DNA from 3 places in the Lysobacter sp. DMC104 genome. Region 3 is predicted to be linked to each of the others. Evidence: predicted binding sites of a transcription regulator. Region 3 holds the regulator's gene; each other region holds the start of a gene.

Region 1 (7,310 bases), on a different contig from region 3:
TGGCCGCCATCGCGCCGTTGAGGCCGGCACCGAACAGGCGATCGCCGCCGCCGATGAAGGCGTTGCCGCCGGTGAACGCGAGGCTGTAGCCGTACACGGCCCACAGGATCGCCACCACCGAGAACACGACGAGGCACTGCATCAGGATCGACAGCACGTTCTTGCTGCGCACCAGGCCACCGTAGAACAGCGCGAGCCCGGGCAGGGTCATGAAGATCACCAGCGCGGCGCAGACCAGAATCCAGGCGGTGTCGCCCTTGTCGGCCTTCTGCACCGGCGCGGGGGCCGGAGCTTCGGCAGGGGCGGCCGCAGGCGTGGCTTCGGCCGCAGCGGGTGCGGCTTCGGCAGCCGCGGGCGCCGCGTCCGTGGCGGCAGGTGCAGCGGTCGCTTCGGCTGCGGCGGGGGCCGCGTCGGCGGCGGGAGTTTCCGCTTGCGCGGTCGCGCCGGGCTCGGACTGCGCCGTGGCCGCGAACGCGAGACAGGTGGACGCCGCGCCGACCAGCAGCGCGAGCACGAGGGCACGGGTCCGTGACCCGAAAAGGGTTGCAGGCGTCATGGGACGATCTCCGGGGCGGGGGTTAGAGCGCATCCGGGCCGACTTCGCCCGTGCGGATGCGGATGACCTGTTCCAGCGCGGTGACGAAGATCTTTCCGTCGCCGATCTTGCCGGTGCCTGCGGATTGCTGGATCGCCTCGATCGCCGCGTCGAGGCGATCGCTGGACACGGCGACCTCGACCTTGATCTTCGGCAGGAAATCGACGACGTATTCCGCGCCGCGATACAGCTCGGTATGTCCCTTCTGTCGACCGAAGCCTTTCACTTCGGTGACGGTGATGCCGGACACGCCCATCTCGGACAAGGCTTCGCGCACCTCGTCGAGCTTGAACGGCCGGATGATGGCGGTGATCAGTTTCATGCGCTCTCCCCGTGGATGGAAGGACCGGCACCGGGGTGCCGGCGTTCTGTCTGGCGCCGGTGTCCACCGCAGGCTGCCCTGCGGTGGACATCGGCTCCCGGAGACCGCAACGCATCCGACGTGGGGGAAGGAGTTGCGTTGTGTCGTCCGCGACCTCGTGGCCGGACGCGCCAGCGCGTGTGCGCCGCGCCCGGCCGAAACCTGTGGGTGAAACCTCCCGGCCGGCGCCTTGCGCCTGCCGCAACCGCTCGCCTGTGCCCCGCGCGGGGCCTTGCCGCTTCGCTCCTCGTCAGTCCGGACCCTGCAATGCGAGGGTCATGAACACGCTGTACGGATCCTCCACGTAGTCCGCGAACGGACCGCATTCGGTGAACCCGAACCGCGCATACAACTCGCGCGCCGGCGCGAACGCCTCGGGTGCGCCGGTTTCCAGGCTCAGCCGCCGGTAACCGCGTTCCCGCGCCGTGCGCAGCACGTGCCGCAACAACGTCGCCGCCACGCCCTTGCGCAGATGCGCCGCGGCGGTGCGCATCGACTTGATCTCGCCGTGCGCGTCGTCCAGCTGTTTCAGCGCACCGCAGCCCATCAAGACGCCCCGATCGTCGCGCAGCGTCCAGAAGGTGATCTCCGGACGACGCAGCGCCTCGAGGTCCAGCGCATGCACGCTCTCGGGCGGCGAGTGGCGATGCATGTCGTCGAGGTGGGCCTGCAGCAGCGCGACGATGTCGTCGCCGCGCAGGTCGTCGATCGCGATGTGCATGGCCCGTTCTCCCCGTGCGTGACGCCTCTGTCGACCCCTCCCCAACCCTCCCCTTCGCCTGCGGCGAAAGGGAGGGAGGAACACACTTCAGGAAGAAACACGCATCAGATCGTGTAGTACATCTGGTATTCCAGCGGATGCGTCGCCGCGCGGAAACGCGTGACTTCCTGCATCTTCAGCGCGATGTAGCCATCGATGAAGTCGTCGGAGAACACGCCGCCGGCCTTGAGGAACTCGCGGTCCTTGTCCAGCGCTTCCAGCGCCTGGTCCAGCGAGTGGCACACGGTGGGGATGTTCTTCTCTTCTTCCGGCGGCAGGTCGTAGAGGTCCTTGTCGCTGGGCGAACCCGGGTCGATCTGGTTCTTGATGCCGTCCAGGCCCGCCATCATCAGCGCGGCGAAGGTGAGGTAGCCGGTCTGCATCGGGTCGGGGAAGCGGATCTCGATGCGGCGCGCCTTCGGGTTGGCCACGTACGGGATGCGGCACGACGCCGAACGGTTGCGCGCCGAGTAGGCCAGCATCACCGGCGCTTCGTAACCCGGCACCAGGCGCTTGTAGCTGTTGGTGGTCGAGTTGGTGAAGGCGTTGATCGCGCGGGCATGCTTGAAGATGCCGCCGATGTACCACAGCGCCATCTGCGACAGGCCGCCGTAACCGTCGCCGGAGAACAGGTTCACGCCGCCCTTGGCCAGCGACTGGTGCACGTGCATGCCGCTGCCGTTGTCGCCGACCAGCGGCTTGGGCATGAAGGTGACGGTCTTGCCGTTGCGGTAGGCGACGTTCTTGATGACGTACTTCATCGTCAGCAGTTCGTCGGCCTTGGTCACCAGCGAGTTGAACTTGGTGCCGATCTCGCACTGGCCGGCGTTCGCGACTTCGTGATGGTGCACTTCGACTTCGATGCCCAGCGAGGTCAGCGTCTTGCACATCTCGGCGCGCAGGTCGTGCAGCGAGTCGAGCGGCGCGACCGGGAAGTAGCCGCCCTTCACCATCGGCCGGTAGCCGGTGTTGCCGCCTTCGTACTCGCGGCCCGAGTTCCAGTGCGCCTCTTCCGAGTCGACGTGGAAGAAGGTGTGGCCCATGTCGTTGGCGAAGCGGACGCTGTCGAAGATGAAGAATTCCGGCTCGGGGCCGAAGAACGCCTGGTCGGCGATGCCGCTGGCCTTGAGGTAGGCCTCGGCGCGCTTGGCGACGCCGCGCGGATCGCGCGAGTAGGCCTGCATGGTCGCCGGGTCGAGGATGTCGCAGGTCAGCACCAGGGTCGGGTCCGCGGTGAACGGATCGAGGAACGCGGTGCCGGCGTCCGGCAGCAGGATCATGTCGGACTCGTTGATGCCCTTCCAGCCGCTGATCGACGAGCCGTCGAACATCTTGCCTTCTTCGAACAGGCCGGGCTCGATGATCGAGGCGGGGAAGGTGACGTGGTGCTGCGTGCCGCGCATGTCGGCGAAACGCAGATCGACGAATTCGACCTTATGATCCTTGACGAGTTTTTCGACGTGCTCGAGGGACATCTTCGGAAGCTCCGAACGGGTGAAGGGATGCGGTCCTTACCGCAAGCCCCGTGCCAGCCCGGAAACGGACGCAAGCCGTTGATTCGCAAGCACACCCTCCGCAACACCCCGGATCGTTCGCACCAATTTGGTGCGACTTCCGCCTGCCACGCACCATTCTGGATCATGCCGACCCGCACCCCGCCCCTGCGCCACCGCCTGCCCGTCGCCCTCGCCCTGCTGCTCGCGCTCGCCCCGGCGGCGCACGCCCAGGACGACACCGCGGACATGCCGCGGGCCGAGGCGCGGATCGACATCCCGCCGCCGGCCGACGGCTTCGACACCTGCCTGGTGCTCAGTGGCGGCGGCGCCCGCGGCATGGCCCACATCGGCGTGATCAAGGTGCTGGAGCGCGAACGCATCCCGGTGGACTGCATCGTCGGCACCAGCATGGGCGCGGTGGTCGGCGGGCTGTATGCCAGCGGGCTGGGCGCGGCGGAGATCGAGGCGCGGCTGCGCGCGCTGGACTGGAAGACGATGTTCTCCGACCGCGTCGACCGCCGCGATTTCCCGGCGCGGCGCAAGGCCGAGGACCGCAGCTTCCTCGCCAAGGGCGGGTTCGGCCTGCGCGACGGCAAGCTCGGCGTGGCACCGTCGCTGTTCGAGGGCCAGCGGCTGGCGGTGGCGCTGCGCACGGCGATGCTGCCGAGCGCGAACATCGACGACTTCGACGCGCTGCCGATCCCGTACCGCGCCATCGGCACCGACCTGGAAACCGGCGAGACCGTGGCGATGGACCACGGCGACCTCGTCAACGCGATCCGCGCGAGCATGGCGGTGCCCGGCGCGTTCTCGCCGGTGAGCTACGGCGAGCGCTCGCTGATCGACGGCGGCGTGTCGATGAACCTGCCGGTGGAAGTGGCGCAGTCGCTCGGCGCGCGGCACGTGATCGCGGTCGACATCGGCGCGACGCTGAAAAAGCGCGACCAGTTGCTCGACCCCTTCAGCATCACCGACCAGATGGTGACCGCGCTGATGCTGCGCGAGACCCAGCGCCAGCGCGATCGCCTGCGCGCGGACGACGTGCTGATCGTGCCGACGCTGGGCGACCTCAGCTCCACCGACATGACCGCAGGCCTCGACCAGGGCGTGCCGCAGGGCGAAGCCGCGGCCGAGGCGGCGTTGCCGAAGCTGCGTGCACGCCAGCTCTCGCCCGAAGCCTACGCGGCCTGGCGCGAATCGCGCCTCGCGCGGCTGCGGCCGATCGGCCCGATCGAGAAGATCGAACTGGTCAACACCTCCGCCGTCGACGACACCGTGATCCGCGCGGCGGTGACGGCGAAGCCGGGCGACACGATCGTGCCGGAGAAGATCGAGCGCGATCTCTCGCACCTCTACGGCAGCGGCGAATTCTCCCGCGCCTACTACACGGTCACCGACGGCGCGCAAGGCGGCAGCGTGCTGACCTACGTCACCCGCAGCCGGCGCTGGGAACAGGACGGCACGCTGAAGTTCGGCCTGTTCCTGCAGGACGATTTCGAAGGCCACGCGGATTACCAGCTGGGCGCGCGCTTCGGCAAGCGCGAACTCAACCGCTTCGGCGGCGACCTGCTGCTCGAAGCGCGGCTGGGCGACCGCAACCGCGCGTTCGCCGAATGGAACCAGCCGCTGGATCCGCGCCGGCACACGTTCTTCCGCTCGTCGCTGGAATGGCTGGGCCGCAACGAGACGCTGCTCGACGACGATGCGCTGGACGGCAGCTACCGGATCGAACACTGGCAGTTCCGCGCCGGCCTCGGCCTCGACCTCGGCGACTGGGGCGAAGCCTCGGTGACGCCGTTCACGCGCCGCAACCATTTCCGCGCGCGCTCCGGTCCGCTGCCGATCGGATTGCCGAGCGGCAGCACCAGCGCCGGCGCCGAATTCGCGCTGACGCTCGACACCCAGGACGACGCCGAATTCCCGTCGCACGGCTGGTACCTGCACGCGCGCCACGCGCGCTACCTGCAGGCGCTCGGCAGCGACAGCCACGGCTTCACCTCGCGCCTGGACACGTCGTACGCGTTCGCTGCGCTGGGCGGGCGCTGGCTGGCGAGCGCGCACGCGCAGGACCGCGTGGGCAACGCCTACGAGGACATCGCCCACCTCGGCGGCCTGTTCCGCCTGTCGGGCTACGGCATCGACACCCTGCACGGCACCGGCGCGGCGGTGGCGACGCTGCAATACCGGCGGCCGCTGGCGCAGGTGCTGGAATACCCGCTGTTCCTCGGCGGCTCGCTGGAAGCCGGGCAGGTGTGGCAGCGCGGCGAATCGCCGTCGGCGGAACGCACGCTGTTCGGCGGCAGCCTCTACAGCGCGCTCGACACGCCACTGGGCCCGATCTACTTCGGCGTCGGCATCGCCGAACACGGCGAGGAAGCGGTGTTCCTGCGCCTGGGTCAACCGGACTGACGCAACCGGACTGAAGCGGGCGGCGACGCACGACGCGACGCGCACCCTACCCAGACCAATGTCGAACGCGCGCGATGCACGTTTCCGCGACGCGCATCACCCGGGATCACCGGGGGTGAGAACGACGCGGCATAGAGTGCGGGTGTCGCGCATGGATCGCGGACACGGCGCGGAATCACGACGGTTCCGGCCACATCGAAGGCACCGATCGTTGCTTCGCGGGATGAAGCCGCGATGCCGGCCTCGTCGATGCGCACCATGCGGACCGGCGGCCTCCCTCCACCGTGCCGCCGCATTCCCCCGATGAAAAGGAGCTTCACATGCGCAACACCCCGATGTCCGGACGCCTCCGCGCGTCCCTCCTGTCGTTCGCGATCTGCGCGACCGTCGCCGCCCCCGCGACGATGGCCGCCTCCGGCGACGATGCCACGCAAGTGCCCGCCAACCTCCGCTTCGCGATGCAGCGCGACCTCGGCATCATGCCGGGCCAGATCCCGCAGTACCTCGCCGCGCAACGACGCGCGCCCGACGTCGAACGCCAGGCCCGCGCGGCACTTGGCGACGGCTTCGCGGGCGCGTGGCTGGAGCGCAACGCGCGCGGCGAATTCGAGCCGGTGGTCGCGGTCGCCGGTGCGCGTGCCGCGGCGAAGGCGGGTGCGCTCGGCGCGCAGGTCCGCGTGGTCGCGCACAGCCTGTCCACGCTGCAGGCGACGCGGGCGCGGCTGGACGCCACCGCGCGTGCAGCGCGCAGCGTGGCGAAGGCCGGCCGGCTCGATCCGAGCATCCAGTCCTGGTACGTCGACCCGCGCAGCAATCGCGTGGTCGTCACCACCGATCCCGGCGCGACCCGCGCCGCGATCGACTTCGTCGCCATGAGCGGCGCCGACGCCGCCACCATCCGCTTCGAGACGTCGGCCGCACGTCCGCACCTCGCGCAGCAGGCGACGTTCGACATCCGCGGCGGCGACCAGTACCTGATCGGGACCGGCGGCTGGTGTTCGATCGGCTTCACCGTCACCCTCGGTGCCGCGAACGGCTTCGTCACCGCCGGGCATTGCGGCACGCTCAACACGACGGTGACCCATCCCTCCGGGCAGTCGATCGGCTATTTCGCCGCCTCCGTGTTCCCGGGCAACGACTATGCCGTGGTCCACAACACCAACCCGCAGGGCATCCCGCGGCCGTGGGTGAACGCCTACAGCTACGGCGGCAACCTGCCGGTCCGCGGCGACATCCCGGCGACGCTGAACGCGACGATCTGCCGCTCCGGCGCACGCACCGGCGCACGCTGCGGCACGCTGGTGGCGACGGGCGTGACCGTCAACTACGGCGCTTCGGGCATCGTCAACAACCTGTCCCGCTCCAGCGCCTGCGTGGGCACCGGCGATTCCGGCGGCTCGTTCGTGACCCCGGACGGGCAGGCCCAGGGCGTGACCTCGGGCGGCGTGTTCAACACGGGCGCGACCGAGAACTGCACCGTGGGCACGCCGATCACCTTCTTCCAGCCGCTGCGACCGATCCTCGCCGCGTTCCCGGGCCTGACCCTCGCGGTCTCGCCCTGACCGACCCGCCGCGGCCACCGGCCGCGGCTCCCCGATCCCCCCGGCCACCGGGGGGATCGCGACGACGACGGCGTCGAACGCGCGCCATCGCGACCGGTACACTTCGCCTTTGCCTCCGCGACCGATC
Region 2 (7,310 bases), on a different contig from region 3:
ACGTGCACACCGCGACGCTGCGGCTGGATGCAGCGGGCGATGCGCAGACGCCGCATCGGCTCGTCGCGCCCGATGCGCGCGGCGACGAAGAAATCATCGAGGCGCGCTGGCTGATCGATGCGAGCGGCCGCGCAGCGACGTTCGCACGCGCACTCGGTGCGCAGCGCATCGCGCACGATCGGCTGTTCGCGGTGCACCAGCGGCTGCACGGTGGCGCCGAGCGCGATCACGACGGCCGCACCTGGGTCGAATCGGTCGCGGACGGCTGGTGGTACAGCGTGCTGCTGCCGTCGGGCGAACGGCTGATCGCCTTTCTCTGTGATGCCGACGCGGACGATCGCCGACGCCTGCTCGACGGCGATGGTCTGTGGTGCCACCTCTCGGGGGCGCCGCAGTTGCACGCGCTGTGCACGGCGCACGGCTGGACGCCGCACGGACGCGCGCACGGCGCCGAGGCATCGAGCGTCGAACTCGATCGCGCCGCCGGCGAGCGCTGGCTGGCGGTCGGCGATGCCGCCCTCGCCTTCGATCCGCTGTCGTCGAAAGGGATTTCCAGCGCGCTCTACACCGGCCTGCGCGCCGCGCAGGCGCTGCTGGCCTGCGAACGCGGCGATGTCACGGCCCTCGATGCCTATGCGCAGCATCTTCGCGACATCCACCGGGTCTACCGCACGCAGTTGCGCGCCTTCCACGCGATGGAAACACGCTGGCCGACGTCGCCGTTCTGGCAGCGACGGCAGCGGGACGCCGCGGCCTGAGACCGATCGGTCGGTGTCGGCCGCCTAGACGTGGCCCGCCGCTTCCAGCGCCGCGTATTCGTCGTCGCCGAACAGGCGCGAACGCACCAGGAAACGCACGCCCTCGCCGTTTTCCAGCGAGAACATGCCGCCGCGGCCTTCGACCACGTCGATGATCAGCTGTGTGTGTTTCCAGTATTCGAACTGCGGGCGGCTGATGTAGAACGGTGCGCCGCCGATCTCGCCCAGCTGCACATCGTTGTCGCCGACGAGGAAGTCGTCCTGCGGGAAGCACATCGGCGAGGAGCCGTCGCAGCAACCGCCGGATTGATGGAACAGCACCGGCCCGTGCCGCGTGCGCAGCTTGTCGATCAGCGCGAGCGCGGGCAGCGTGGCGATCACCTGCAGGGGCAGCGTCGGCATGGCGATGATTCTCCGGCGCCCGGCCCTCGGGCCGGGCGCCCTGTGGTCAGAACGCGACCTTCACGGTGCCGACGAGGCGGCTGTCGAACAGGTCGCCGAGATCGTGCTGGTCGGTGTCGTGGTAGCGCACGTCGAAACTCACGTGCTTGAACGGAGCGTAGCCCACGCCGACGTTCCAGGTCGAATAGTCGATCGTCTTCGACGTGTCCTGGCGACCGACGGCGCCGCTGATCGACCACTGGTCGTTGAGCGGGACGCTGCCGTTCACTTCGTAGTACGTGCCCGAGCCATCGCTGCCGAAGTAGTCCGGCGTGTGCAGCACGGCGCCGCCGAGGCTGCCCTTGCCCACCGGATGGCTGACCGCGACCTTGTATTCGACGGTGTCGATGTCGACGCCGGCCGGCTGGTTGCGGTAGCCGTAGCGCACCACGCCGAGATCGAAGGTGAAATCGCCGGCCTTGGGCTTCCAGCCGACCCAGGCGTCGTATTCGAGGTCGATGTCGTTGCCGAAGTCGACGTTCTCGGCGCCGATGCCGCCGTAGAAATCGCCGGCGGTGACGTCGAGCGTGCCGAAGACGAAGGGATCCTCGTTGGTCTGGCTGACGCCGCGGAACACGTAGTCGGTGGCGGCGCCGAGGGAGCCGCTGACCTTCACGTCGGATTCGGCGTGGGCGGCGCCGGCAAGGCCGGACAGCAGCAGGAAGGGCGCGGCGAGGCGCGCGACGGGAAGACGGGGTCGGTGCATGGTCGGTCCTGGGTGCGTGGTAGTGGAATACGGAACCCGGGCCGAGCGCATCCTGCCCGGGCCGGAACCCGGGAGCGATGCGTCGGACGGGAAGGCCTCTCGACGTGGGGGAGGACAGGCCTTCGGGAGTGGCCTTGTGGAGCAGGCCTGCGAGAGATCAGGCCGGAGCACCGGCGATCAGAAGAAGCCGAGCGCCTTCGGCGAGTAGCTGACCAGCAGGTTCTTGGTCTGCTGGTAGTGGTCGAGCATCATCTTGTGGGTCTCGCGACCGATGCCCGACTGCTTGTAGCCACCGAACGCGGCGTGCGCCGGATAGGCGTGGTAGCAGTTGGTCCACACGCGGCCGGCCTGGATCGCGCGACCGAAGCGGTACAGGCGGCTGGCATCGCGGCTCCACACGCCGGCGCCGAGGCCGTACAGCGTGTCGTTGGCGATTTCCAGCGCTTCGGCCTCGGTCTTGAAGGTCGTGACCGACACCACCGGCCCGAAGATCTCTTCCTGGAAGATGCGCATCTTGTTGTGGCCCTTGAACACCGTCGGCTTGACGTAATAGCCGCCGGCGAGGTCACCGCCGAGTTCGTTGCGCTCGCCACCGATCAGCACTTCGGCGCCTTCCTGCTTGCCGATGTCGATGTAGCTGAGGATCTTCTCGAGCTGCTCGCCGGAGGCCTGCGCGCCGATCATGGTGTTCGGGTCGAGCGGGTCGCCCTGCTTGATCGCGGCGACGCGGGCGATCACCTTCTCCATGAACTTCTCGTAGATCGATTCCTGGATCAGCGCGCGCGACGGGCAGGTGCAGACCTCGCCCTGGTTGAAGGCGAACAGCACGAAGCCTTCCACCGCCTTGTCGAGGAAATCGTCGTCCTCGGCCATCACGTCGGCGAAGAAGATGTTCGGCGACTTGCCGCCGAGTTCCAGCGTCACCGGGATCAGGTTCTGGCTGGCGTACTGCATGATCAGGCGGCCGGTGGTGGTCTCGCCGGTGAACGCGATCTTCGCGATGCGCGGGCTCGACGCCAGCGGCTTGCCCGCTTCCAGGCCAAAACCATTCACGACGTTCAGCACGCCCGGCGGCAGCAGGTCGCCGATGATCTCCATCAGCACGAGGATGCTCGCCGGGGTCTGCTCGGCGGGCTTGAGCACCACGCAGTTGCCCGCGGCCAGCGCCGGCGCCAGCTTCCACGCGGCCATCAGCAGCGGGAAGTTCCACGGGATGATCTGGCCGACCACGCCCAGCGGCTCATGGAAGTGGTAGGCGATGGTGTCGTGGTCGATCTCGCCGACGGTGCCTTCCTGCACGCGCACCGCCGAGGCGAAGTAGCGGAAGTGGTCGGCCATCAGCGGGATGTCGGCGTTGAGCGTCTCGCGGATCGGCTTGCCGTTGTCCCAGGTCTCGGCATGCGCCAGCAGTTCGAGGTTCTGCTCGATGCGGTCGGCGACCTTGTTGAGGATGTTCGCGCGCTCGGTGGCGGACATCTTGCCCCACGCATCCTTCGCGGCGTGGGCGGCGTCGAGCGCGAGTTCGATGTCGTCCTTGCTGGAACGCGGGATGCGGGTGAAGGCCTTGCCGGTGATCGGGGTGATGTCGTCGAAATATTCGCCGCCCTTCGGCGCGACCCATTGGCCACCGATGTAGTTGCCGTACTGGGCCTTGAAGATGCGGGAATGGTCGTGCAGGTGCGGCTTGGCCATCGCGTTCATGGAACAACTCCGAAAGGTGGTGGTGTCCCCGCATACCGCAAGGCCGGTGCCAAGTGCCGCATGGTGCGACGCAGCAGCGACGAATGCCTGATGCGGCGGGCAGTTGCGTCGTCGCATGTTGCAACGCACAACAAGCGACCCTTGCGCGGCGCGGTTTCGTGTGTTGTTTATCGGAACAGCCGCCACTGCGACTGTCGCAGAATGCGACACAGGAGCCGCCATGACCCGCATGCGCCCCATCGACGAACTCGCCCACGCCCGCCGGTCGTTCTTCGAGCGTGGCAACGCCGTCGGCGCCGGCGAACTGCCGCAGACGATCCTGCGCTCGTGGCAGCGCTGCCGCCGCCTCGGCCTGCCGGAACGCGACACGCCGTCGATCGAGCCGGTGCCGGAAAGCCGCCTGCACGAGATGCGCGAGCGCAACGAACGCCTGCGCCGGCTGGCGCGCGCGGAGCTGGAACAGCTCGCCGCCGATGCCGACGGCAGCGGCAGCATCGTCGTGCTGACCGACGACACCGGCTGGATCCTCGACGCCACCGGCCATCCGCAGTTCCTCGACAAGGCCAGCCGCGTGGCGCTGCGTCCCGGCGCGTGCTGGAACGAATCGCAGGCCGGTACGAATGCGATCGGTACCGCGATCGTCGAGCGCCGCGCGGTCGAAGTGCGCGGCGGCGAGCACTACCGCGCGCCGCACGGCATCCTCACCTGCACCGCCACGCCGATCCACGACCCGTACGGCCAGCTCGTCGGCGTGCTCGACATCAGCGGCGATGCCCGCGCCCAGCACCTGCACGCGCTGGGGCTGGTGCGGATGGCGGTGGCGAACATCGAGCACCGGTTCTTCGAGGGCGGGCTCGACGGCTGCGAACTGCTGCGGCTGCAGCGCGACCCCGCCCTGCTCGGCTCGACCCGCGAAGGCCTGCTCGCCTTCCGCAACGGCACGCTGGTCGCGGCGAACCAGACCGGACTGGCGCTGGCGGGGATCACGCGCGACGACCTCGGCCGCGTCGCCTACGACCTGCTGTTCGACGATCCGCTCTCGCGCCTGCGCAGCGAAGGCGCGCTGCGCGATCGTTGCGGCCGCGCGCTGTACGGCCGCGTGGACGGCGCGCCGTCGCGCGTGCAGATCGCGCTGCCACCCGCACGCGCGGGCGAGGCGCGCCCGCGCACCGCGCCGCCGCGTCCGCCGGTGGACGACGGCCCATTCTTCGACGCGGCTTGCGCCGCCGCGCTGGAGCGCGCGCGCCGGGTCCTCGACGCCGGCCTGCCGGTGCTGGTGCAGGGCGAGACCGGCAGCGGCAAGGAAGTCTTCGCACGCGCCCTGCATGCCCGCTGCGCGCGCGCCGGCAAGCCGTTCATCGCGGTGAACTGCGCGGCGCTGCCGGAAGGGCTGATCGAGGCCGAACTGTTCGGTTACGAGGAAGGCGCCTTCACCGGCGCACGCCGCCAGGGCAGCCCCGGCTTGCTGCGTCAGGCGCAGGGCGGCGTGCTGTTCCTCGACGAGATCGGCGACATGCCGCTGGCACTGCAACCGCGGCTGCTGCGCGTGCTGCAGGAGCGCGAACTCTCGCCGCTGGGCGGCGGCAAGCCGGTGAAACTCGACTTCGACCTCGTTTGCGCGACGCATTGCGATCTCGACGCCGCAGTCGAGGCCGGCCGCTTCCGCGCCGACCTGTTCTACCGCATCGCCCACCATCGCGTGCGGCTGGTGCCGCTGCGCGACTCCGCCGAACGCGGGGCGATCGTCGATGCGCTGTGGCGGCGGGTCGCGGCCGGACGCACGCTCTGCGCGGATGCCCGGGCGGCCTTGGCCGCGCACCGCTGGCCCGGCAACCTGCGCCAGCTCGACGCCTGCCTGCGCACGCTGGTCGCGCTGAGCGATCCGGGTGAATGCGTCGGCATGGACGCCCTGCCCGCCGAACTGCAGACGCATGTCGCGTCCGAACCGGCGCCGGTCCGTCCCGGCGGCATCGCCCAGCTCGACGTGCTGGAGGAAACCGCCATGCGCGATGCCCTCGCCGCCTGCGGCGGCAACGTCGCCCGCGCCGCGCGCCTGCTCGGCGTCAACCGCAGCACGCTGTATCGCCGTGTCGGTCGCCCGCAGCGGACGCAGTGAGCGCGCCGCTCCGGGGTCAGCGCATCTTCATCGAGGCGCGGCCTTCGGAGGCGATCGAACGGACCTCGCCGAGGTTGCGCACCAGCGTTTCGGTGCCGGTGGATTCGAGCGACACGCGACGGCCGATCTTCAGCGAAGACCGCAGCTTCACCACCGCCTGCCGTCGATCCGGTGACAACGTCACCGATTCGATCGTGTACTTCACGTCGGGCGCGGTCTTCGTCGGCTTGGCGATCTTGTAGAGCACCCGCATCGACTCGCGCGTGGCGGCACAGGCGGCATCGCGATCGAGCTCGATCCGCTGCTCGCCCTTGGGGGTGCGATCGATCACCACCTGGCGGTAGTCCTTCGCCATCGTCGCGCACAGGGCCTTGGCATCCAGCCGGCGCAGCGCGTTCACTTCGTCCTGGTAGTGGGCATAGACGATGTCCTCGTCCAGCCGGCTCATCTTGCGCTGGATGGCGTACATGCCGACCACCGCGGCCGCCAGCACACCCACACTGACGATCATCGTCCTCATCGCATGTCCCGTGTTTCGTCGCCCCTGTCCCGGGGCGATCATACCCCAGTGCCCGCCGGGTGCAGACGGGCACGCAGCGGGCGGACCGGGCCACCGCGGCGGCCCGCGTCAGCCGCTCACTCCCACTCGATCGTCGCCGGCGGCTTGCCGCTGATGTCGTAGACCACGCGCGAGATGCCGCGCAGTTCGTTGATGATGCGGCGCGAGACTTCGTCGAGGAAGTCGTACGGCAGGTGCGCCCAGTGCGCGGTCATGAAGTCGATGGTCTCGACCGCACGCAGCGCGATCACCCATTCGTACGCACGCGCGTCGCCGACCACGCCGACCGACTTCACCGGCAGGAACACCGCGAACGCCTGCGAGGTCTTGTCGTACCAGCCCCACTTGCGCAATTCGTCGATGAAGATCGCGTCGGCCTGCGCCAGCAGTTCGGCGTACTCCGGCTTCACTTCGCCGAGGATGCGCACGCCGAGGCCGGGGCCCGGGAACGGGTGGCGGTAGACCATCTCGCGCGGCAGACCGAGTTCGACGCCGAGGCGACGCACTTCGTCCTTGAACAGTTCGCGCAGCGGCTCGACCAGGCCGAGCTTCATGTGCTCCGGCAGGCCGCCGACGTTGTGGTGGCTCTTGATGACGTGCGCCTTGCCGGTCTTGCTGCCGGCGGACTCGATCACGTCCGGATAGATCGTGCCCTGCGCCAGCCAGCGCGCGTTCGCGAGCTTGTTCGATTCTTCCTCGAAGATCTCGACGAACAGGTTGCCGATGATCTTGCGCTTGGCTTCCGGATCGGTGACGCCAGTGAGCGCACTGAAATAGCGGTCGGCGGCGTTCACGCGGATCACTTTGACGCCCATGTGCTCGGCGAACATCGCCATCACCTGGTCGCCTTCCTTCCAGCGCAGCAGGCCGGTGTCGACGAACACGCAGGTCAGCTGCTCGCCGATCGCGCGGTGCAGCAGCGCCGCGACCACCGACGAATCGACGCCGCCGGACAGGCCGAGGATCACCTCGTCGCTGCCGACCTGAGCGCGCACGCGCGCGATCTGGTCGTCGATGATGTTCGCCGCC
Region 3 (7,310 bases):
AGGCCTCGGACACCACCAGCGCCTCGAAATGCACCCCGTCGTCGCCGAAGACGCGCACCTGCGCGCCGGGCAGGCCCTGTTCGATGAGCTGGCGGATGGCGTCTGGGGTCATGGCGGGGTGTCGGTCGGGGAGGCGTCGGAGGGGGCCCATCGGGCAGGTCGCGCATTCATCGGCCGTCCGGGCAAACCTGAATGACGGTGCGTAGAATGGGCCGCCCAGCTTAACGGAAAGCCGCCGGCTCCCCAATGGCGACGCCCCGCCCGACCGCCTCCGCGCCCCTTCCCGTCTCCACCTCCGACGCCACGCTGGCCGCCAGCGGCCGGCGCGTGTTCGAGGTGGAGCGCGACGGCCTCGCCGCCGTGGCGGCGCGGATCGACGATCCGGCCTCCGACGGCGCCTTCGCCGCCGCCTGCCGCGCGATACTGGCCTGCACCGGCCGCGTGGTCTGCATGGGCATGGGCAAGTCCGGGCATGTCGCCCGCAAGATCGCCGCCACCCTCGCCTCCACCGGCACGCCGGCCTTCTACGTCCACCCGGGCGAAGCCGGCCACGGCGACCTGGGCATGATCACCGACCGCGACGTGGTGCTGGCGCTGTCCTACTCCGGCGAGTCCGACGAGATCCTGATGCTGCTGCCGGTGCTCAAGCGCCAGGGCAATCGGCTGATCGCGATCACCGGCCGGCCGCAGTCGACGATGGCCCGCGAGGCCGACCTCCACCTCGATGTCAGCGTGCCTGCCGAGGCCTGCCCGCTGGCGCTGGCGCCGACCAGCAGCACGACCGCCTCGCTGGCGATGGGCGACGCCCTCGCCGTCGCGCTGCTCGAAGCCCGCGGCTTCACCTCCGAGGATTTCGCGCGCTCGCATCCTGCCGGGGCGCTCGGCCGCCGCCTCCTGCTGCACATCGCCGACGTGATGCACACCGGCGACGACATTCCCCGTGTCGGCCCCGACGCCACCCTCGCCGACGCGCTGCTCGAAATGAGCCGCAAGCGCCTCGGCATGACCGCCGTGGTCGACGACGCCGGCGGCCTGCTCGGCCTCTACACCGACGGCGATCTGCGCCGTTCGCTGGCCGATCCCGCCACCGACGTGCACACCACGCCCATCGACCGGGTCATGACCCGCGCGCCGGTGGTGATCGACGCCGATGCGCTCGCGGTGGAAGCCGCGCAGCTGATGGAAGCGCACAAGATCAACGCGCTGCTGGTGGTCGACGGCGATCGCCGCGTGGTCGGTGCGCTGAACATCCACGATCTGCTGCGCGCGCGGGTGGTTTGAGGATGACGTTCACACTGCCGGCGCACCTCGCCGATCTCGACGACAGCCTCGTGGCCCGCGCCGCGCGGATCCGGCTGGCGTGTTTCGACGTCGACGGCACCCTGACCGACGGCCGCCTGTTCCTCGACGCCGACGGCCGCGAACTCAAGGCCTTCCACGTGCACGACGGCCAGGGTCTGGTGCTGCTGCGCAAGGCCGGGATCGAGGTCGCGTTCATCACCGCGCGGCGCAGCGAAGTCGCGGCGCGGCGGGCCGAGGAACTGGGCGTGCGCGCCCACATCGGCGTGAAGGACAAGCTCGGCTGCGTGCAGGCGCTGTGCGCCGAGCTGGGCATCGACACCGGGATGGTCTGTTTCATGGGCGACGACCTGCCTGACCTGCCGGTCATGCGGGCCTGCGGCCTGGCGGTCGCGCCCGCGGACGCCCATGCCACCACCCGCGCCGCCGCGCACTGGCGCACGAGCGCCCGCGCCGGCCGCGGCGCCGCGCGCGAGCTATGCGACCTGCTGCTCGCGGCGCAGGGCCACTTCCCGACCGAGATGGCGCCGACCGGCATCACCGGAGACCGCGCATGAACTGGCGGCCGATCCTCGTGCTGCTGCTGATCGCCGGCGCCGCGCTCGCCGGCTGGGCGGTCTGGCAGCACCGCGCGCCCGAGGTCCGCACCACGGGCCCGGCCGGGCGACCGGACTACGTGCTGGAGGATTTCGAGCTGGTCGCGTTGAACGCCGACGGCCGCGAGTCCTTCACCCTGCGCGCGCCGACGCTCGCGCGCCGCCCGGGCGACCGCACGATGAGCCTGACCACGCCGGTGTTCCTCGTGCCCAACGGCGAAGGCCGCTACTGGGACATCCGCAGCAAGACCGGCTGGGTCAGCGCCGACCAGAAGGAAATCCGCCTGATCGGCGAGGTCAAGGCGAACGGCCCAAGCGACGAATTGCGCCCGGTGACCATGAACACCGAGCGCCTGAACGTCTATCCGCAGCAGAACCGCGCCAGCACCGACGCCGTCGTGACCATCGTCCAACCCGGTTCTATACTCCGGGGTCGCGGTTTCGCGGTGTCCACGACCACGAAACGTTACGTGTTCCGATCCGAGGTCCAGTCCACCCATGCGCCGAGCCCACGCTGATTCCCTTCTCCGTTCCCGGCGCGCGCGCATCCTCGCGACGCTCCCGGCGGCCCTGCTCGCGCTCGGCGCAGGCAGCGCGATCGCCCGCGATTCGGACCGCAACCAGAACATGAACATCGCTTCCGCGCACAGCGAAGGCAGCCTCGACGACAGCGGCGTCTACACCTTCACCGGCGCCGTGGTCATCACCCAGGGCACGATGGAGATCCACGCCGACCGCGCCGACATCCATCGCGCCGGCGGCGACGTCGCCCGCGCCGAGCTGACCGGCAAGCCCGCCACGCTCAAGCAGCAGATGAACGACGGCACGTGGATGAACGCGAAGGCCGACCGCATCGATTACGACACCCGCAACGACGTGCTCGTGCTGACCGGCAACTACACCGTCACCACGCCGCGCGGCAGCACCACGGGCCAGCGCCTGACCTACGATCTGAAGAACAGCCGGGTCGAGAGCGGCGGCAGCAGCGGCCGCGTGAACATGACCTTCGTGCCGAAGTCGGCGCAGAACGGCGGCACCACGCCCGCGCCGAAGCCTGCACCGAAACCCGACGCGCCCAAGGGCAAGCCCTGATGCTCGTCGCCGAGGGGCTGCGCAAGCGCTACAAGTCGCGCGAGGTCGTGCGCGACTTCGGGTTGAAGCTGGAGGCCGGCGAAGTCGTCGGCCTGCTCGGCCCCAACGGCGCCGGCAAGACCACCTGCTTCTACATGATCGTGGGCCTGGTGCCCGCGGATGCCGGCCGCATCGTGCTGGACGGCCATGACATCACCGGAGAACCGATGTACGCCCGCGCCAAGCGCGGCGTCGGCTACCTGCCGCAGGAACCCTCGGTGTTCCGCAAGCTGACCGTGGCCGACAACCTGCGGCTGGTGCTGGAGATGCGTTCCGACCTCGACGCCGACGGCCGCGAGCGCGAGCTGGCGGCGCTGCTGGAGGAACTCCAGGTCAGCCACGTCGCCGAACAGATCGGCGCCAGTCTCTCCGGCGGCGAGCGTCGCCGCGTCGAGATCGCCCGCGCGCTGGCGGCCAAGCCGCGGATGATGCTGCTGGACGAACCGTTCGCCGGCGTCGACCCGATCTCCGTCGGCGAGATCCAGCGCATCGTCCGGCACCTGAAGAACCGCGGCATCGGCGTGCTGATCACCGATCACAACGTCCGCGAGACGCTCGGCATCTGCGACCGCGCCTACATCCTCAGCGAAGGCACGGTCCTCGCCCAGGGCGCGCCCGACGCCCTGCTGGCCAATCCCGACGTGCGCCGCGTGTACCTCGGCGAATCGTTCCGCCTCTGATCCCCGGCCGCGCCGCCGGCCGACCTGCTTCGATCGATCTCCACCGGCCTCGCAATGCCGGGCGATCGAGTGCGCCGATGCGGACGCGTGGCCTCGACTCGCCGGGTTGTGTCGTGCATCCCGGTAAGCCGGACGCGGACTTTGCAAGAATCGCGCCAAGGGTTGCCCGGAGCGGCACGGGGGGGGCTAACATACGGACATGAAGGCGCGTCTTCAGACATCGCTGGGGCAACAGCTGGTCCTGACGCCGCAGTTGCGGCAGGCGTTGCATCTGCTGCAATTGTCGTCGCTGGAACTGGAGCAGGAGATCGCGGTCGCGGTCGAGAGCAATCCGTTGCTCGACTGGGCCGAGGCCCCCGAAGGCGAGGCGCCCGAGGGCATGCCCGAAACCCAGGTCGCCGCCGAAGCACCGACTGCCGAAGACACCGCCCAGGAGCGCAGCGAGGCCGAGGTCGATGACGGCTGGGAGCCGCCCGACAGCTGGAGCGCCAGCGGCGGCGGCGGTGGCGAGGACGACGGGCTGGATCCGATGGACCGGCTCACCCATTCCGAATCCCTCCACGACCACCTGTCGTGGCAGTTGCACCTCACCCGGCTGTCGCCGCAGGACCAGCGCATCGGCGCGGCGATCATCGACGCGATCGACGACGACGGCTACCTGCGCGAACCGCTGGACGCGATCGCCGAAGCGTTGCTGCCGGAAGTGCATGTCGGCAATGCCGAAATCCTGACCGTGCTGCACCAGATCCAGCGCTTCGATCCGCCCGGCGTCGCTGCCCGCGACCTGCGCGAGTGCCTGTCGCTGCAACTGCACGCCCTGCCCGACGACACGCCCGGACGTGCCGCGGCGCTGCGCATCGTCGAAGAAGCGCTGGAACGGCTGCCGAAACTCGGCATCGATGGCCTCGCGAACGAACTCCACCTGTCCGCCGACGATGCCGCCACCGCGATGCAGCTGGTGCGCTCGCTGGATCCCCGCCCGGGCTCGCAGCTCGGCGGCATGAGCGCCGACACCTACATCACCCCCGACTGCGTGATCTGGCGCCACAACGGCATGTGGCGCACCGCGCTGGCAGGCAGCCATGCACGACTGACGATCCATCGCGGCTACGAAGGCATGATCCAGCACGCCAACGCCAGCGACGCGGCCTATCTGCGCGGCCGGTTGCAGGAAGCACGCTGGCTGCTCAAGCACCTGGAGGCGCGCGGCGACACGCTGCTGAAGGTCGTGCGCTGCCTGATCCGCCAGCAGTCGGGATTCCTGGAATTCGGCGAGCAGGCACTGCGTCCGCTCACGCTGCGCGAAGTGGCGACCGAGATCGGCCTGCACGAATCCACCGTCTCGCGTGCGATCGCGCGCAAGTACGCGCTGACGCCGCGCGGCACGTTGCCGCTGCGCAGCTTCTTCGCCTCGGGCATCGGCACCGAAGGCGGCGGCGAAGCCTCCAGCACCGCGATCCAGTCGATGATCCGGCGCCTGATCGAGGCCGAGAACCCGCGCAAGCCGCTGTCCGACGCCAAGCTCGCGGACACCCTGAAAGCCTCCGGCGTGCCGGTGGCACGGCGCACGGTGGCGAAGTACCGCGAGGCGATGAACATCCCGGCCTCGCACGAACGCGTGCGGATGGGCTGAAGGCCTGAACCGCGCCGTCGTGCGGCCTTGCGTCCGTGCCCTGCTGGGGTACCCTGTCGAAGCGGAGCATCGGAACGGACGAACCGCCCTTGTGCGACCCCCGTTCCGGCCCGATGTCTCCCATGAGGCGAGCGGCCGAAGCCGCCGCCCGCGTCGCACGCCGGCGGGCCGGGGCCGGGATCGCGATGTGCGCCACACGCCCGGCACAACAGAGGACACCGTCGATGCGTATCGAAACCCATGGCCACCAGATCGAAGTCACTCCCGCGCTGCGCGACTACGTCGAAACCCGCTTCTCGCGCCTCAGCCGACATTTCGAACACTCGATGGACGTCATCCGCACGCAGTTGAGCATCGACAAGCCGCACCATCGCGCCGAAGCCACGATCAGCCTCTCCGGCCGCACGCTGCACGCCGACGCCGATGGCCAGGACATGTACGCCGCCATCGACCTGCTCGCCGACAAGCTCGACCGACTGCTGATCAAGCACAAGGAAAAGATGGTCGACCACCATCGCGGGGAAAGCCTCGCGCGCACCGCGGACTGACGTCCGTCCCGCCCGGCGGCGCGTGCGCGTCGCCGGGCCCGCCCCAACCGCCTCCCGCCATGAATGCCAGCATCAGCGCGCGCGATCTGTTCGACCAGCAGCAGGAGCGCCTCGCGTTGCGCTGGGTCGCCGGACAACGCGGCGAACACCGCCTCCTCGAAGCCGTCGATACCGTTGCCCGGCGCCCGTCGCTGGCCGGCTATCTCAACATCATCTATCCGAACAAGGTGCAGATCCTCGGCACCGAGGAACTGGCCTGGCTGGATGCGCTCGATGCGCGCCACCGTTGGGAGACGATCGAGAAGATCATCCAGTTCCGCCCGCTGGCGATGGTCGTCAGCAAGGACCAGCGCTGCCCCGAGGACCTGCGCATCGCCGCGGAGGAATCCGACACGCCGCTGTGGCTGTCGCCGCGCCGCGGCCACGAACTCTTCAACCACCTGCAGTACCACCTCGCGCGCAAGCTCGCGCCGCGGCTCACGGTGCACGGCGTCTTCATGGAGATCTACTCCATCGGTGTGCTGATCACCGGCGAATCCGGCGCCGGCAAGAGCGAACTCGCGCTGGAACTGGTGACGCGCGGCCACCGCCTCGTCGCCGATGACGCGCCGGAATTCACCCAGATCGCGCCCGACGTGCTCGACGGCGCCTGCCCCGAACTGCTGCAGGACCTGCTGGAAGTCCGCGGCCTCGGCATCCTCAACGTGCGCCAGATGTTCGGCGACACCGCGGTGAAACGGAACAAGTACCTGCGCCTGATCGTGCATCTCGCGCGCCCGCACCACGAGCCGCAGTCGACCGGCATGGAACGCCTGCTCGGCGACCTCGGCTCGCGCCGGCTGCTCGATCTCGACGTGCCGATGATCACCCTGCCGGTGATGCCCGGCCGCAACCTCGCGGTGCTGACCGAGGCCGCGGCGCGCGCACACATCCTGCGGATCAAGGGCGTGGACCCGGCCGCCGCGTTCATGGCCCGGCATTCGCACTTCCTGGAGCGCGCCGAATGAGTACCGACGCCGAGCGCGGCTCGCGCCTGATCGTCGTCAGCGGCATGTCCGGCAGCGGCAAGTCGATCGCGTTGCACACGCTGGAAGACCTGGATTTCGACTGCGTCGACAACCTGCCGGCCGAGCTGCTGCCCGACTTCGTGCGCAACGCCACCGGCAAGAGCGAGCTGCCGCAGAAACTCGCCGTCGGCATCGACGTGCGCAACCGCCAGACCGACCTGACGAAACTGCCGTCGTGGCTGTCGCAGGCCGGCGCGCTGGGGCTGGACACGACGCTGGTGTTCTTCGATGCCACCGACGGCGTGCTGCTCAAGCGCTTCGCCGAGACGCGACGCCGGCATCCGCTCAGCCATCGCGGGCTGGCGCTGGCCGAGGCGATCGAGGAAGAGCGCCGGCTGCTGCGCCCGCTGCGCGCG

Evidence for each region. Region 3 encodes sigma-54, which starts transcription at its own class of promoters, with help from an activator protein. Its sites were predicted from a motif close to TGGCACGNGCNTTGC; they were not measured.
Region 1: glnA (type I glutamate--ammonia ligase) is a predicted target of sigma-54. The motif match lies at 3,233-3,247, and genes of this name have one in related genera.
Region 2: adh (aldehyde dehydrogenase) is a predicted target of sigma-54. The motif match lies at 3,644-3,658, and genes of this name have one in related genera.

What each region holds. Positions count from the first base shown of each region.
Region 1 is NZ_JBQUZW010000012.1:127,708-135,017, forward strand. Features, by position in the region: gene ACT53R_RS15660 (ammonium transporter) at 1-556, opposite strand, end outside; gene ACT53R_RS15665 (P-II family nitrogen regulator) at 579-917, opposite strand; gene ACT53R_RS15670 (GNAT family N-acetyltransferase) at 1,207-1,677, opposite strand; gene glnA (type I glutamate--ammonia ligase) at 1,782-3,191, opposite strand; gene ACT53R_RS15680 (patatin-like phospholipase family protein) at 3,357-5,621, shown strand; gene ACT53R_RS15685 (S1 family peptidase) at 5,942-7,183, shown strand.
Region 2 is NZ_JBQUZW010000014.1:76,577-83,886, forward strand. Features, by position in the region: gene ACT53R_RS16720 (FAD-dependent monooxygenase) at 1-758, shown strand, start outside; gene ACT53R_RS16725 (DUF779 domain-containing protein) at 783-1,160, opposite strand; gene ACT53R_RS16730 (TorF family putative porin) at 1,207-1,905, opposite strand; gene adh (aldehyde dehydrogenase) at 2,083-3,606, opposite strand; gene ACT53R_RS16740 (sigma-54-dependent Fis family transcriptional regulator) at 3,827-5,722, shown strand; gene ACT53R_RS16745 (hypothetical protein) at 5,739-6,242, opposite strand; gene guaA (glutamine-hydrolyzing GMP synthase) at 6,359-7,310, opposite strand, start outside.
Region 3 is NZ_JBQUZW010000003.1:386,063-393,372, forward strand. Features, by position in the region: gene ACT53R_RS06750 (BolA family protein) at 1-112, opposite strand, end outside; gene ACT53R_RS06755 (KpsF/GutQ family sugar-phosphate isomerase) at 247-1,281, shown strand; gene ACT53R_RS06760 (KdsC family phosphatase) at 1,284-1,856, shown strand; gene lptC (LPS export ABC transporter periplasmic protein LptC) at 1,853-2,413, shown strand; gene lptA (lipopolysaccharide transport periplasmic protein LptA) at 2,394-2,987, shown strand; gene lptB (LPS export ABC transporter ATP-binding protein) at 2,987-3,706, shown strand; gene ACT53R_RS06780 (RNA polymerase factor sigma-54) at 3,906-5,339, shown strand; gene hpf (ribosome hibernation-promoting factor, HPF/YfiA family) at 5,564-5,887, shown strand; gene hprK (HPr(Ser) kinase/phosphatase) at 5,947-6,894, shown strand; gene rapZ (RNase adapter RapZ) at 6,891-7,310, shown strand, end outside.